2 regions of the Streptomyces sp. SCSIO 30461 genome follow, and region 1 is predicted to be linked to the other one. Evidence: predicted binding sites of a transcription regulator. Region 1 holds the regulator's gene; the other holds the start of a gene.

Region 1 (8,073 bases):
GGTCGCGATCTTCAGGCCCGCGAAGAAGTAGGTGAGGTTCTGGAGCGTGGAGACGTCCATGCCCTCCAGCCACGCCACCACCGGGTACGAGATGAAGAACGATGCCTCGTAGCTGTCCACATGGTGCTGGGCGCCCTCGAGCGCGTGCAGCATGAAGATGCAGACGCCGACGATGAGGATGACCGTCTCGACGAAGTACGCCTGGCCGAAGTTGGAGCCGGCGAAGCGGGACTTGCGGCCCGGCTTGTCCGGCCTGCTCAGCTGCCGGACCACGATCAGTACGAGGATGCCGAGCACCGTCATGGTGCCCATGAACTCGACGTAGACGTTGTACGGCGCCCATTCGCCGATGATCGGCAGGAGCCAGTCGGCCTGGAAGAGCTGGCCGATGGCGTTGACGATCGTCAGCAGCAGAGTGAGGAAGCCCACCGCCACGAACCAGTGCGCGACACCGACGACGCCCCAGCGGTTCATCCGGGTGTGGCCGACGAACTCACGGACCAGCGTGACGGTGCGCTGGTAGGGGTTGTCGGTGCGGGTGCCCGCGGGCACGTTCTGGCCGAGCCGCAGGAATGTGTAGATCTGGAGGATGGCGCGGCCGAACAGGGCCACGCCTACCACGATCAGAACCAGCGACACGATGATCGCGGCGAGTTGCATGTGGGGCTCCTCGGGCCTGCGAGGTGGGGAATCCGGCGCTTACCAGACAGCGATGCCTACTAAGCGGTAACTTATTCAGTCCGTGCTGAGACTACCCACATATTCCGCCGCACTGTAGTTGCACAAGCGGTGATCTGCGTCGCTCAGGTCACCCTGAGCGGGTGGCGGCGGAGCGTGGGCGTGAGCGCCGCCGGAGACGCCGACGCCGTCCAGGATGCACCCGCCCGCGTCGGCGCATCGCGCCAGGGGTGCGCAACAGGATCGCCAGGTCCAGCCGCAGTCCGTGGTGCTCCACATAGTGCTGGTCCAGTAGTGCCGCCTCGTACCAGGGCATCGTGGAATGCCTGGCGAGCTGTGCGAGTCCCGTCAGGCCCGGTTTGACGCTCTGCCGCCAGGGTGCCGCCGCCCGCGGGTCGTCCGGCGCCAATGCGGCGGGGCCGACCAGGGACAGTTCTCCGCGCACCACGTGCGGCAGCCGGGACAGCAGGTCGAGGCGGAGACGGCGGGTGCGCAGGGAGCGGATGACGACGGCCTGCCCGTGCAGTCCCGTCCTGGTCTCCCGGGTGTACGCGCCGCCGTGGCGTCGTGCCTTCACCGCCGACCAGGTCGCGGCGGTGGCCAGCAGGGGTGCGGTGACGAGCAGCAGGGCGGTGCCGGCGACCAGGTCGAGCAGGCGCTTCGCTCGCATGGGCCACCCTGCTCGCATGGGCCGCGGCGCAGGTGTGGATCGCGGCGCGGGCACGGACCGCGCCGCCGGCGGCATGGGACGCACGCGGCGTGTCGGCTTTCGTGTCGGCTGCACCGGGCGCCTGAGCTGCACCGCGCGCATGGCTCTCACCTGGCTCACCTGTCCGTTCTGTCATCTTTTCGGGTGCTTTTGTGAGAACCATGGCACGGTGAAGGGGGAGGTGCGCGCAGGCCGCGCCCGGGGTGGTCGGAGAGGGTCATGCGCAGCTGCGGTGCGCGCACCATAGTTGAGTCAGGTCGACTCAGGTCTGTTGACTCTCCAGGGGGAGTGGTGCATCCTTGAGTCAGTTGCACTCAAGTCCTATGGAGGAATCGAAATGGCACGTGCGGTCGGCATCGACCTGGGCACGACTAACTCCGTCGTCAGCGTTCTGGAGGGCGGCGAGCCCACCGTCATCACCAACGCAGAGGGCGCCAGGACCACGCCGTCCGTCGTCGCCTTCGCCAAGAACGGCGAGGTGCTGGTCGGCGAGGTCGCGAAGCGCCAGGCGGTCACCAACGTGGACCGGACCATCAGGTCCGTGAAGCGCCACATGGGCACGGACTGGAAGATCGAGCTCGACGGGAAGAACTTCAACCCGCAGCAGATGTCCGCGTTCATCCTGCAGAAGCTGAAGCGCGACGCCGAGTCCTACCTGGGCGAGAAGGTCACCGACGCGGTGATCACCGTCCCGGCGTACTTCAACGACTCCGAGCGCCAGGCCACCAAGGAGGCCGGTGAGATCGCGGGCCTCAACGTCCTGCGCATCGTCAACGAGCCGACCGCCGCCGCGCTCGCCTACGGCCTCGACAAGGACGACCAGACCATCCTGGTCTTCGACCTCGGTGGCGGTACCTTCGACGTCTCGCTGCTGGAGATCGGCGACGGTGTCGTCGAGGTGAAGGCCACCAACGGTGACAATCACCTCGGTGGTGACGACTGGGACCAGCGCGTCGTCGACTACCTGGTGAAGCAGTTCGCCAACGGCCACGGAGTCGACCTGTCCAAGGACAAGATGGCGCTCCAGCGTCTGCGCGAGGCTGCCGAGAAGGCGAAGATCGAGCTGTCGTCCTCCACCGAGACGACGATCAACCTGCCCTACATCACGGCGTCCGCCGAGGGCCCGCTGCACCTGGACGAGAAGCTCACGCGCGCCCAGTTCCAGCAGCTCACCGCCGACCTCCTGGAGCGCTGCAAGACCCCGTTCCACAACGTGATCAAGGACGCCGGCATCCAGCTCTCCGAGATCGACCACGTGGTCCTCGTCGGTGGCTCCACCCGTATGCCGGCCGTCGCCGAGCTCGTGAAGGAGCTGACCGGCGGCAAGGAGGCCAACAAGGGCGTGAACCCGGACGAGGTCGTCGCCATCGGCGCCACCCTCCAGGCCGGTGTCCTCAAGGGTGAGGTCAAGGACGTCCTGCTCCTCGACGTGACCCCGCTGTCCCTCGGCATCGAGACCAAGGGCGGCATCATGACCAAGCTGATCGAGCGCAACACCACGATCCCGACCAAGCGCTCCGAGATCTTCACCACGGCCGAGGACAACCAGCCGTCCGTGCAGATCCAGGTCTACCAGGGCGAGCGCGAGATCGCGGCGTACAACAAGAAGCTCGGCATGTTCGAGCTCACCGGCCTCCCGCCGGCCCCGCGCAGCGTCCCGCAGATCGAGGTCTCCTTCGACATCGACGCCAACGGCATCATGCACGTGACCGCGAAGGACCTGGGCACGGGCAAGGAGCAGAAGATGACCGTCACCGGCGGCTCCTCGCTCGCCAAGGACGAGGTCGACCGGATGCGCCAGGAGGCCGAGCAGTACGCGGAGGAGGACCACCGCCGCCGCGAGGCCGCCGAGACCCGCAACCAGGCCGAGCAGCTCGTCTACCAGACCGAGAAGTTCCTCAAGGACAACGAGGAGAAGGTCCCGGGCGAGGTCAAGACCGAGGTCGAGACCGCGCTCACCGAGCTCAAGGACAAGCTCAAGGGCGAGGACACCGCGGAGATCCGCACCGCCACCGAGAAGGTCGCGGCCGTCTCCCAGAAGCTGGGCCAGGCCATGTACGCCGACGCGCAGGCGGCGGGCGCTGCAGGTGACGCCGGTGCCGGACAGGCGAAGTCCGACGCCGACGCCGATGACGTGGTCGACGCCGAGATCGTCGACGACGAGAAGGACCGGAAGGGCGGCGCTGCCTGATGTCTGAGGAGACCCCGGGTTTCGAGGAGAAGCCCGACGTCCCCTCCGGCGCCAATCCCGAAGACGCGGCGCAGGCCGCCGCCCCCTCCACCGCGGAGGAGGGGGCGGCCCCGGCCGGGGACGCAGCACAGAACAGCACCGCCCAGGCAGGCCTGACGGCCCAGCTGGACCAGGTCCGCACCGCGCTCAACGAGCGCACCCTGGACCTCCAGCGGCTCCAGGCCGAATACCAGAACTACCGCCGCCGGGTGGAGCGGGACCGGATCACCGTCAAGGAGATCGCCGTCGCGCAGCTGCTCACCGAGCTGCTGCCGGTGCTCGACGACATCGGCCGCGCCCGTGAGCACAGCGAGCTGGTCGGCGGCTTCAAGTCGGTGGCCGAGTCCCTGGAGACGGTCGCCGCCAAGATGGGGCTCCAGCAGTTCGGCAAGGAGGGCGAGCCCTTCGACCCGACGGTCCACGAGGCGCTGATGCACTCGTACGCACCGGACGTCACCGAGACGACCTGTGTGGCGATCCTGCAGCCGGGTTACCGGATCGGGGAGCGGACCATCCGTCCGGCCCGGGTCGCGGTGGCCGAGCCCCAGCCGGGTGCGGCGCCGGCGGCGGGAGCGAAGGAAGAGCAGTCGGCCGACGAGGAGAGCGGTGGCCCGGACGAGGGCTGACGTGGTCGATGACGCACGAGGACGGGTCCGGAAGGAGGGACGTCGATGAGCACGAAGGACTTCGTGGAGAAGGACTACTACAAGGTTCTCGGCGTCCCCAAGGACGCCACCGATGCCGAGATCAAGAAGGCGTACCGGAAGCTCGCCCGCGAGTTCCACCCGGACGCCAACAAGGGCGACGCCAAGGCGGAGGAGCGCTTCAAGGAGATCTCCGAGGCCAATGACGTGCTCGGCGACGCCAAGCGGCGCAAGGAGTACGACGAGGCCCGCGCCCTCTTCGGCAACGGTGGCTTCCGGGCCGGCGGCCCTGGCGCCGGCGGCACCTTCAACTTCGACCTGAGCGACCTCTTCGGGGGTGCCCAGGGCGGGGGCGGCGGTGCCGCGGGCGGCTTCGGCGGCGGAGGCGGCGGCGGGCTCGGCGATGTCTTCGGCGGTCTCTTCAACCGCGGCGCGGGCGCGGGCACGCGTACCCAGCCGCGCCGCGGCCAGGACATCGAGTCCGAGGTGACGCTCAGCTTCACCGAGGCCGTGGACGGGGCCACGGTCCCGCTGCGGATGTCCAGCCAGCAGCCCTGCAAGGCGTGCTCGGGCACCGGCGACAAGAACGGCACCCCCAGGGTGTGCCCGACCTGCGTCGGCACCGGGCAGGTCTCGCGCGGCGGCAGCGGCTCGTTCTCGCTGACCGACCCCTGTGTGGACTGCAAGGGCCGCGGCCTGATCGCCGAGAACCCGTGCGAGATCTGCCACGGCAGTGGTCGCGCCAAGTCCTCGCGCACCATGCAGGTCCGCATCCCGGCGGGGGTGTCAGACGGGCAGCGCATCCGGCTGCGCGGCAAGGGCACCCCGGGCGAGCGCGGCGGGCCGGCCGGCGACCTGTACGTCGTCGTCCATGTCGACGCTCACCCGGTGTTCGGCCGCAAGGGCGACAACCTCACCGTCACCGTGCCGGTCAGTTTCCCGGAAGCGGCCATCGGCGGAGAGGTGAAGGTCCCGACGCTCGGAGGCCCCCCGGTCACGCTGAAACTGCCCGCCGGTACGCCCAACGGACGTACGATGCGGGCCCGCGGCAAGGGCGCCGTACGCAAGGACGGCACCCGCGGCGATCTGCTGGTCACCGTGGAGGTCGCGGTGCCGACGGAGCTCGGTGACGAGGCACGGGAGGCCCTGGAGGCCTACCGGAAGGCGACTGCGGACGAGGACCCGCGGGCAGAACTGTTCCAGGCTGCGAAGGGAGCGTGACCTCATGGAGAGGGACGGCCGACGCCGTAATCCGTACCAGCTGACGGACGAGACACCGGTGTACGTCATCTCGGTGGCGGCCCAGCTCTCCGGTCTGCACCCGCAGACCCTGCGACAGTACGACCGGCTCGGCCTGGTCTCCCCGGACCGCACGGCGGGCCGGGGCAGGCGCTACTCGGCACGTGACATCGAACTGCTCCGCCAGGTGCAGGCGCTGTCCCAGGACGAGGGCATCAACCTCGCCGGGATCAAGCGCATCATCGAGCTGGAGCACCAGGTCGCGGCGCTCCAGGCGAGGGTCGCCGAGCTGGCGGCGGCGGTCGACGGCGCGGCGGCGGCTATGCGGCAGCGTGAGGCGCAGGTGCACGCGTCCTACCGGCGCGACCTGGTGCCGTACCAGGACGTGCAGCAGACGAGCGCGTTGGTGGTGTGGCGGCCGAAGCAGCCGAAGCGGGACACCTGAGCCCCGGGTCTGAGGGCAGAGCCTACGAGGGCGGAGTCCCCGGGGACAGGGGACATGCGAAGGGGCCGGGAGGGCCGCAAGGTCCTCCCGGCCCCTTCGCGCTGTCGTGCCGTCAGGGCGCGGCATGCTCGATCGTGAGGCGTCGGTCGCTGCCGACGCCGTCGTGCGCCGCCTCGGGTACGGACTTGCCGCCTCGTGCGGACTCGGTGCCGTCGGCCGGCACCTGGAAGCCCGCCGCGCGATGACCGCACACCGGTGTGATCGCTGTCAGGCGTGGTCGACTTGCTGTTCGGCGGGCTCCACGGATTCGGTCTGCTCCAGGATCCCCGAGCGGGCGATGAGGAAGCCGAGTTGCGCGCGCGAACCACTGCCGAGTGTGGACGCCAGCTTCGCGATATGGGCGCGGCAGGTGCGGACGTTCATCCCGAGGCGACGGGCGATGGCCTCGTCGACATGCCCCTCGACGAGGAGCTTGGCTATGGAGTGCTGCACACCGCTGATGCCGTCCAGCTTCCGGACGTACGAGGCGACCTGGTCGTTCCAGGGGGTGCCGTGCAGCCAGAACTGCTCGAAGACACCGACGAGATACTGCACCAGGCCCTCGTGGCGCAGTTCCAGGGCGACCCGGCGGTCGCTGCGTGCCGGAATGAACGCGACTTTCCGGTCCACGATGATGAGCCGGTCGATGATCTCCTCAAGGGTGCGGACCTCGGCGCCGTACGGGGCGACCAGCTCGACATAGGCCATCGTGGAGGGGTTGTGGCGCGATGTGTGCTGGTAGAGCGTACGCATCCGGACGCCTCTGTCGATGATCGTCTCGACTCGCCGCAGCCCCTCCCGGAGCGTCGCGGGAGGCCGGCCACTGCCGGGTTGTACGGTCAGCAGTTCATCGGTGCATTCGTCGATGGCGCGGTCAAGCGCGGTATTGATCACACTCAGGCCGTCGAGCACCGTGATGGCGTGTGTGGTCGACGCGTCGTTCGGGCTCAGTGTCATGAATGGCTCGAAGGCGTCCGTCAGTGACATCGTGAGGCGTCTTCGCTCTTGGATCTCCCGCTCGATGGGGTGTATGAGCTGGTGCAGAGCGACGGACGGCGGAATCGGACGGAGCCATTTCGCGTCGTCCGGGTCCGGGCGCAGCATGGCGAGTTCGATGAGACAGGGCGTGTCGATCACTTCGGAGCGGGCTATGCGGCCGTTGCGCAGAGCGGACGCATAGAGACTTCTCCCCGCCTCACACAGCTCGTTGTGACTGTGCCCGTCTCCCGATTCGCCCCTTTTCGCATCCATGTGCACCCCCCTCAGGGTCCTGAATTACAGGAACATGATGCCTGCACTCGCTGGTGGAAGGGTTCGGACTGAGCCATCGTCGTAGTCGCGGGGGAGGAGGTAATGATTGAAAGAGGTGGAGATCGGCGATGACCAGGATGGTTCGTGCACTTTGCGCTATAGCCGTTGCGGCCGCACTCGGTGGTCTCGCGGCCAGCGGCGAGCCCACGTGGGATACCGCGCCGGTGTCCGTCGTCGCGGTCAAGGGTGAGCCCACCTGGGATACCGCGCCCGTGTCGGTCAAGGGTGAGCCCACCTGGGACGCCGCGCCCGTGTCGGTCAAGGGTGAGCCCACCTGGGATACCGCGCCCGTGTCGGTCAAGGGTGAGCCCACCTGGGATACCGCGCCCGTGTCGGCAGAGGGTGAGCCGACCTGGGACAGCGCCCCGGCAGGCGTCGACGCATGAGTATTTCTCCGGACGATCGCGTCTTCCGCCGTGAGATGGCGACCGCGTACCGATCAGGCTGGCACTTCATCGATCTGGTCACGGCAGTACCAGGCCGTGGTGACTCGTTGAAGGTCACGCTCTTCGGAGAGCCGATCGTGGTTGCCCGCGGCGACGACGAGGATGTCCGAGCCTACCGTTGCCTGCGGCGGCCCCGAGGGGCTCCGCAACCCGTTCGCTGTGCCATCCGGTACGGCATGATTTTCGTCAATCTCGATCAGCGCGACCACCAGCTGGTCGGATCGCAGACCACCGCCACCCCCCGCAGTGCCTGAGCGGTTCCCCCGTCGTTCAAAGATCGCTCAGGTGCTCCCCCACACAGCGGCGCCATCGTGGACCTGAAACACGATGGC
Region 2 (8,073 bases), 6.3 Mb from region 1:
CGGACGCGTGTGCTGACAGCACTGGTGGAACGGGGCCTCAAGGCCCGGGTGGCACCCGCCGTACCCACCGGGCTCATCGCCGTCGACCGGCGCACCACGCTCCTGCCACCGCACGAGTCGGCGGGGTCGACCGCATCGGCGCTGGTGATCGATGACGCACTGCTGCGCAACGCACTGGTGCCGCTGTTCGAAACCGTATGGGAACGCGCCACTCCACTCGGCGGTGGCACACCCGACGGTCCACTGCCCGCGCCGCAGCGGGAACTGCTGTCCCTGCTCGCCGCCGGCCTCAAGGACGAGGCGATCGCCCGCAGGCTGGGGGTCCATGTGCACACGGCACGGCGGCGGATCAGCAGGCTGCTGGAGTCGCTGGGCGCCGAGACGCGCTTCCAGGCGGGCGCGCAGGCGACGTTACGCGGCTGGCTGGCCACCGAGTGACGTCTTCGCGCCCCTTCCCTAAGGGCTGTCCCGTAATCCGCGGTGGATCAGAGCGCGGCGTCAGGTGCGGTGCAACGCAAGGCGGAGGGTCGCCCGCATACTGGGTGTATTCGGGCGATTCGACAACGCAGCGGGGTGCCGTAGCTGTCGTCGCGCGCCCGCCGGGGATTACGGGACAGCCCTTAAGCCGTCCGGGCGGGGCACGGCTCCGTACGGCACTGTCGAGCGGCGACAGCCCCTGGGCTGCTACCCCGGGCTGTCACGGAGCAGGAACACCCTCGCCGTCGGTGACATGGACGCCGGGACCGTCCGGCGACCGTGAAGGTATCGGTCACCGACACCGAACCACCACAGATGCCGGCGGCATGGACCCGCTTGCCTTCCGGCGGACTCCCGTGAAGTCGGATCGCACACCGCTCCTGACCGGCCCGGTCGACCGGCACCCATGGATCGAGGCGATCAAGACATCAGGTGAGGTTCCGGCTGTCGGGCAACACACGCACCGCGCTCACCCGGCCGAAGCGGAGGCAGGGGGCCGGGCTCCACGGCGAGCGGAAGACGGGAGGGTGGCGAGGGGTCGGGCCTCGGCGGATCTCACCGACTGTCGGGCAACACACGCACCGCGCTCACCCGGCCGAAGCGGAGGCAGGGGGCCGGGCTCCACGGCGAGCGGAAGACGGGAGGGTGGCGAGGGGTCGGGCCTCGGCGGATCTCACCGAGGCCCGACCCCTCGCCGGGTGCGGCCCTGAACCGGCCCTGGGTCACGCCACCGCCGGAACCGGCACCTGTGCCGGAGCGAGAGCCAGTTCCAGGACCTCCCGCACATCCGTCACCGGGTGGACCTCCAATTTCTCCAGGACCTCGGCCGGGACGTCGTCCAGGTCGGCCTCGTTCCGCTTCGGGATGACCACCGTGGTGATGCCCGCCCGGTGCGCGGCGAGCAGTTTCTGCTTCACCCCGCCGATCGGCAGCACACGCCCCGTCAGCGACACCTCACCCGTCATCGCCACACCGGCGCGGACCAGCCGCCCGGACAGCAGGGACGCGAGCGCCGTGGTCATCGTGATGCCCGCGCTCGGGCCGTCCTTCGGGACCGCGCCCGCCGGGAAGTGGATGTGTGCGCCCCGGTCCTTGAGGTCGGCCACCGGCAGCTCCAACTCCGCGCCGTGGGAACGCAGGAAGCTCAGCGCGATCTGCGCCGACTCCTTCATCACATCGCCGAGTTGACCGGTCAGGGTCAGACCGGCCGCGCCGGTCTCCGGGTCCGCCAGCGACGCCTCCACGTAGAGGACATCGCCACCCGCCCCGGTGACGGCGAGACCGGTGGCCACACCAGGCACAGCCGTGCGGCGCTCGGCCGGATCCTGGGCGGACTCGGGGACGTGGTGCGGACGGCCGATCAGCCCGCGCAGGTCCTCGTCCCTGACAGTGAACGGCAGCTCCCGGTCGCCCAGTTCGTGCTGGGCTGCGACCTTGCGCAGCAGCCTGGCGATCGAGCGCTCCAGGTTCCGTACACCCGCCTCACGGGTGTACTCCCCCGCCAGGCTGCGCAGTGCGGACTCGTCCAGGCCGACCTCGCCGTCGGCCAGGCCGGCCCGCTCAAGCTGGCGCGGGAGCAGATGGTTCCGGGCGATGACGACCTTCTCGTCCTCGGTGTAGCCGTCGAGCCTGACCAGCTCCATACGGTCGAGCAGGGCCTCAGGAATGGCCTCCAGTACGTTCGCGGTGGCCAGGAAGACCACATCGCTCAGGTCGAGCTCGACCTCCAGGTAGTGGTCGCGGAAGGTGTGGTTCTGCGCCGGGTCGAGCACTTCGAGCAGCGCGGCGGCCGGGTCTCCCCGGAAGTCGGATCCGACCTTGTCGATCTCGTCCAGCAGCACCACCGGGTTCATGGACCCGGCCTCCTTGATGGCCCGGACGATACGGCCCGGCAGCGCGCCGACGTAGGTACGCCGGTGGCCCCGGATCTCCGCCTCGTCCCGTACGCCGCCGAGGGCGACCCGGACGAACTTCCGCCCCATGGCGTGCGCCACCGACTCACCGAGTGAGGTCTTCCCGACCCCGGGCGGCCCCACCAGGGCGAGCACCGCTCCGCCGCGCCGCCCGCCGACCACACCGAGTCCGCGGTCGGCACGCCGCTTGCGGACGGCCAGGTATTCGGTGATCCGTTCCTTCACGTCGTCCAGTCCGGCGTGCTCGGCGTCGAGCACGTCCCTGGCGCCCCGGATGTCGTAGGCGTCCTCGGTATGCTCATGCCAGGGGAGTTCCAGCACGGTGTCGATCCAGGTACGGATCCAAGGGCCCTCGGGACTCTGCTCGCTGGCCCGTTCCAGCTTCTCGACTTCCTTGAGCGCGGCCTCGCGGACCTTCCCCGGGAGGTCAGCCGCCTCGACCCGGGCACGGTAGTCGTCGGGCTCGTCGCCCTCGGACTCGCCGTTCAACTCGCGCAGTTCCTTGCGGACCGCTTCGAGCTGACGCCGGAGCAGGAACTCGCGCTGCTGCTTGTCCACGCCCTCCTGGACGTCCTTGGCGATGGACTCGGCGACATCCTGCTCTGCGAGGTGCTCGCGCAACTGCTCGGTGGCCAGCCTGAGCCGGGCGACCGGGTCGCCGGTCTCCAGCAGCTCCAGCTTCTGGGCGGTGCTGAGGAACGGCGAGTATCCGGAGTTGTCGGCGAGCGCGGACACGTCCTCGATCTGCTGGACGCGGTCCACCACCTGCCAGGCGCCACGCTTCTTCAGCCAACTGGTGGCGAGCGCCTTGTACTCCTTGACCAGGTCGGCCACCGAGCCGGGGACGGGGTCGGGGACGCTCTCCGCCATGACGGTGCCCTCGACCCAGAGGGCGGCGCCGGGGCCCGTGGTCCCCGCGCCGATGCGCACCCGGCTGCGGCCCCGGATCAGGGCACCCGGGTCGCCGTCGGAAAGCCGGCCGACCTGCTCGACGGTGCCGAGTACGCCGGTGGCGGTGTAGGCGCCGTCGATGCGCGGCACGAGCAGAACCCGCGGCTTACCGGGTTCGGTGCCGGCCGCTGCCTGGGCGGCTTCCACCGCGGCCCGTACATCGGTGTCGGACAGGTCGAGCGGCACCACCATCCCGGGCAGCACGACCTCGTCGTCGAGCGGCAGCACAGGCAGGGCAAGAGCGGTGTCGTACGCCGAGGACTCAGCAGCCATGATCTCCCCTTCTGCATTCAAGTTGAGCTGTACCGACTCAATGCAGAGGACGGCCGGGATGTTCCCGACCCGCTGTTCGCCAGGAGCGATCAGAGGCGCGGACCGCTCGGCCGGGACAGCTCGGCCGGGATCCGGCGACAGGAACGGACGGGGCGGGCGGGTCGGGCCAGGGCGGCCGGAACAGGTGGTGCCGGAACGGGTGGTGCGGGAACGGCAACCGCCGGAGAGCAGACCTGGATGCGCGCCTACGGGGCACGGGAAAGGCCGTGGACACCTCCGGTATCCGCGAAAGGGTTTGTCCTGCCGGGTCCGCCACGGACAGGATGTTCTTGATCCGCGCCGTCCCACCAGCCGCCGGAGGTTCCCGACATGCCGTCCCTCACCCAGACCCCGCCCGCCGAACCCCACCGGCCGGTCACGCTCGACCGGCGCGAAGGACCCCACGGGGAGGTCGTCCTGCGGCTGCGGCAGGAGGCGCACGGGGACCGCACGGTCTACGAGATCATCGCCAACGGCTGCTTCCTGATGGACACATCCGACGGCCGCTCCGAGCGACTGCTGATCGACGCAGCACGCGAAGCCCTGGGCACGGGCGAGCCGATGGAGGACCGCACGGCGCCCCGGCTGCTCATCGGCGGCCTCGGAGTCGGCTTCTCCCTCGCCCACGCCGCCGCCGACCCGTTCTGGTCGCGGGTCGCCGTGGTGGAGCGGGAGCAGGCGATCATCGACTGGCACCGCACCGGACCGCTGTCCGTGCTCTCCGCCGACGCACTGGCCGACCCGCGTACCGAGATCATCACGGGGGACCTCGTCGACTACGTCCATAACGCTTCGGACACATACGACGCGCTCTGCCTGGACATCGACAACGGTCCCGACTGGACCGTCACCGAGGACAACGCGAGCCTCTACTCACCGGCCGGGCTGGCGGCCTGCGCAAGGAGGTTGACGCCGGACGGAGTGCTCGCCGTATGGTCTGCGAGGCCGTCCGCCGACTTCGAGGTGTCATTGCGCAATGCCGGATTCACCAGGGTAAGGACCGAAGAGATCCGGGTTGCCCGAGGCGTACCTGACGTGGTCCATCTCGGCGTTCGCCCTGCGTAGCCGCGAGTCGATCGATGCCTTTACGCTGCTGACCTAGCTGACACACCGATGTACACGATGCACACACATATCTACACGCAGACCGATCAACACCAGCTCGCGGTGCGCGACAAGGGCGGGGCGATGGAGCAGACACACACCAGCAACAACGGCGCGGCGGCGCACTCGACGGCCAGTGCCCAGCGCCGGGTGCTGGTGGTCGAGGACGACACCACCATCGTCGAGGCCATCGGGGCGCGGCTGCGCGCCGAGGGCTTCCTGGTGCAGACGGCATCGGACGGGCCCGCCGCCGTGGAGGCGGCCGAGGCCTGGCAGCCGGATCTGATGATCCTCGACGTGATGCTGCCCGGTTTCGACGGTCTCGAGGTGTGCCGCCGGGTGCAGGCCCAGCGGCCGGTGCCGGTGCTGATGCTCACGGCGCGGGACGACGAGACCGACATGCTGGTCGGTCTGGGCGTCGGCGCCGACGACTACATGACCAAGCCGTTCTCGATGCGCGAGCTTGCCGCCCGGGTGCACGTGCTGCTGCGCCGGGTGGAGCGGGCCGCGCTCGCCGCGGTGACGCCGCGCAGCGGGATACTGAGGCTCGGCGAGCTCGAGGTCGACCACGCGCAGCGCCGAGTGCGGGTCAAGGGCGAGGACGTCCACCTCACGCCGACCGAGTTCGATCTGCTGGTCTGCCTGGCGAGCACCCCCCGCGCGGTGCTCTCTCGGGAGCAGCTGCTCGCCGAGGTGTGGGACTGGGCCGACGCCTCCGGGACGCGCACCGTCGACAGCCACATCAAGGCACTGCGCCGCAAGATCGGCGCCGAGCGGATCCGTACCGTCCACGGCGTCGGCTACGCGCTGGAGACTCCGGTCCCGTGAGCCCCGTGACCGGGCCGCGCGGACCGAGGCGACCGTACCCGGCGGGTCGGCTGCGGCCCGGAGCAGGTCGGCTGCGGTCCCGAGCCGCGCCGTCGGAGTCCCGCTCCGAGCACTCGCGGTCCGGCCGGCCCCCGTCCGAACAGCCTCCTTCCCCGTCCGACCGGGCGAGGCAGCCGTCCCGGTCGGACCGACTGCTGTCGGAGCTCGGGCGGCTGCGGTCGGCGCTGGGCGCGGTCGCGATCTCGATCAAGACCAAGCTGATCGCCCTGGTCGTGACCTCGGTGCTGATCACCTGCGGGCTCGCGCTGGTCACCATCAGGACCGGGGCCGAGCTGCGGTACATCACCGTCTTCGCGATGATCACCACCCTGCTGATCACCCAGTTCGTGGCGCACGGGCTGACCGCGCCGCTGGACGAGATGAACACCGTGGCGAAGGCGATATCCCACGGTGACTACACCCGCCGGGTGAACGGCGCGGACCGGCGTGACGAACTCGGCGACCTGGCGACCACCATCAATCTGATGGCGGACGACCTGGAGGACGTGGACCGCAACCGCAAGGAACTGGTCGCGAACGTCTCCCACGAGCTGCGCACCCCCATCGCCGCCCTACGCGCGGTGCTGGAGAACGTGGTGGACGGCGTCAGCGCCGCCGACCCCGAGACGATGCGTACGGCGCTGAAGCAGACCGAGCGCCTCAGCCGCCTTGTGGAGACCCTGCTGGACCTGTCGCGGCTGGACAACGGCGTGGTCATGCTCAAGTCGCGGCGCTTCGAGGTCTGGCCCTATCTGTCGGGTGTGCTGAAGGAGGCCAATCTGGCCGCCGGGCAGCGCAGACTGCCGTCCGGCTCCGGGAGCCACACCCGCAAGGACGTCCATCTGCACCTGGAGGTGTCGCCGCCCGAGCTGACCGCGCACGCTGACGCCGAGCGGCTGCACCAGGTGGTGGCGAATCTCATCGACAACGCGGTGAAGCACTCCCCTCCGCACGGCCGGGTCACCGTACGGGCCCGCCGCGGGCCGGAGCCCGGGTCGCTGGAGCTGGAAGTGCAGGACGAGGGTCCGGGTATCCCTCGGTCGGAGTGGCACAAGGTGTTCGAGCGGTTCAACCGCGGCAGCGTCCCGGCGCCGCACGGACCGGGCAGCGACGGCGGTACGGGTCTGGGGCTCGCGATCGCCCGCTGGGCGGTCGATCTGCACGGCGGGCGGATCGGGGTGGCCGAATCGGCGCGGGGCTGCCGGATCCTCATCAGCCTTCCGGGAATCCCACAGCGCCGAGGTTGACGTAGGGTTCGAACCGGAAGATCGCGTTCGGCTCGAGGCGGGTTCGCGCTCAGCGAATGTTCGAAGCCGTTCGGCGCGCGTTCGGTACGTGTGCGTGGCGTGTTCGGTGCGTGTTCGCCCCGATACACGGCCGGGATGCGGTCCAGTGGGCCGTAGCCGCGCTACCGCACACCCGTTTCCCAGCGCAACCTCGCTTGTTTCCCGCCATTTCCCGCCCCGAAACCGACTGTCCGGTGTGACTTAGGCGACGAAGGACGTGCCCGGCCTGCACCTCCCGCCCGGGGAGGCGTAGCCTTTATTTCCGCTGTCCATCACCTTGTGAAGCGGAAGAGGGCGGTTACCGCCGTGTCGTCTCAGTCCCCCAGTAACACGAGTTCTTCGACCGACCCGGACGGGCAGGGGAAGCACCCCACTGCCGCGTTCGGCGCCAACGAGTGGCTCGTCGACGAGATCTACCAGCAGTACCTCCAGGACCCGAATTCGGTCGACCGAGCCTGGTGGGACTTCTTCGCCGACTACAAGCCGGGTGGTTCCACCGCCGCCGAACCGACGCCGGGCACCGCACATGCCCCGGCGCCCGCCGCCCCGGCGAAGCCCGCCGCCCCGGCTGCCCAGGCCCCCGCGGCCCCGGCTGCCGCGCCCGCGAAGCCCGCCGCCGTACCGGCGCCCGCCGCCCCGGCGAAGCCCGCCGCCGCCCCGGCTGCCGCGCCCGCGAAGCCCGCCGCCGCGAAGCCGACCGCAGCCGAGGCTCCCGACGGTCCCGAGCTGCTCCCGCTGCGCGGCCCCGCCGCCGCCGTCGCGAAGAACATGAACGCCTCGCTGGAGCTGCCGACGGCCACGTCCGTGCGCGCGGTCCCGGTGAAGCTGCTCTTCGACAACCGGATCGTGATCAACAACCACCTCAAGCGCGCCCGGGGCGGGAAGATCTCCTTCACCCACCTCATCGGCTACGCGATGGTGCAGGCGATCAAGGCCATGCCGTCGATGAACTGGTCGTACGGGGAGAAGGACGGCAAGCCGGTCCTGGTGAAGCCGCCGCACGTCAACTTCGGCCTCGCCATCGACCTGGTCAAGCCGAACGGCGACCGCCAGCTCGTCGTCGCGGGCATCAAGAAGGCCGAGACGCTGAACTTCTTCGAGTTCTGGCAGGCCTACGAGGACATCGTCCGCCGCGCCCGCAGCAACAAGCTGACGATGGACGA

Evidence for each region. The regulator HspR, encoded in region 1, represses chaperone genes until heat shock. The targets are predictions, from matches to a motif close to TTGAGNNNNNNNNNCTCAA.
Region 2: a site for HspR is predicted at 3,637-3,655, ahead of lon (endopeptidase La). Genes of this name have one in related genera too.

What each region holds. Positions count from the first base shown of each region.
Region 1 covers NZ_CP146101.1:7,904,957-7,913,029, reverse strand. The annotation lists gene V1460_RS35495 ((Fe-S)-binding protein) at 1-660, opposite strand, end outside; gene V1460_RS35490 (sugar transferase) at 809-1,348, opposite strand; gene dnaK (molecular chaperone DnaK) at 1,725-3,578, shown strand; gene grpE (nucleotide exchange factor GrpE) at 3,578-4,243, shown strand; gene dnaJ (molecular chaperone DnaJ) at 4,289-5,482, shown strand; gene V1460_RS35470 (heat shock protein transcriptional repressor HspR) at 5,487-5,945, shown strand; gene V1460_RS35465 (hypothetical protein) at 6,058-6,198, opposite strand; gene V1460_RS35460 (helix-turn-helix transcriptional regulator) at 6,213-7,235, opposite strand; gene V1460_RS35455 (hypothetical protein) at 7,364-7,681, shown strand; gene V1460_RS35450 ((2Fe-2S)-binding protein) at 7,678-7,995, shown strand.
Region 2 covers NZ_CP146101.1:1,644,451-1,652,523, reverse strand. The annotation lists gene V1460_RS07590 (helix-turn-helix domain-containing protein) at 1-438, shown strand, start outside; gene lon (endopeptidase La) at 1,200-3,614, opposite strand; gene V1460_RS07580 (spermidine synthase) at 3,984-4,718, shown strand; gene V1460_RS07575 (response regulator transcription factor) at 4,842-5,585, shown strand; gene V1460_RS07570 (ATP-binding protein) at 5,798-6,871, shown strand; gene V1460_RS07565 (multifunctional oxoglutarate decarboxylase/oxoglutarate dehydrogenase thiamine pyrophosphate-binding subunit/dihydrolipoyllysine-residue succinyltransferase subunit) at 7,217-8,073, shown strand, end outside.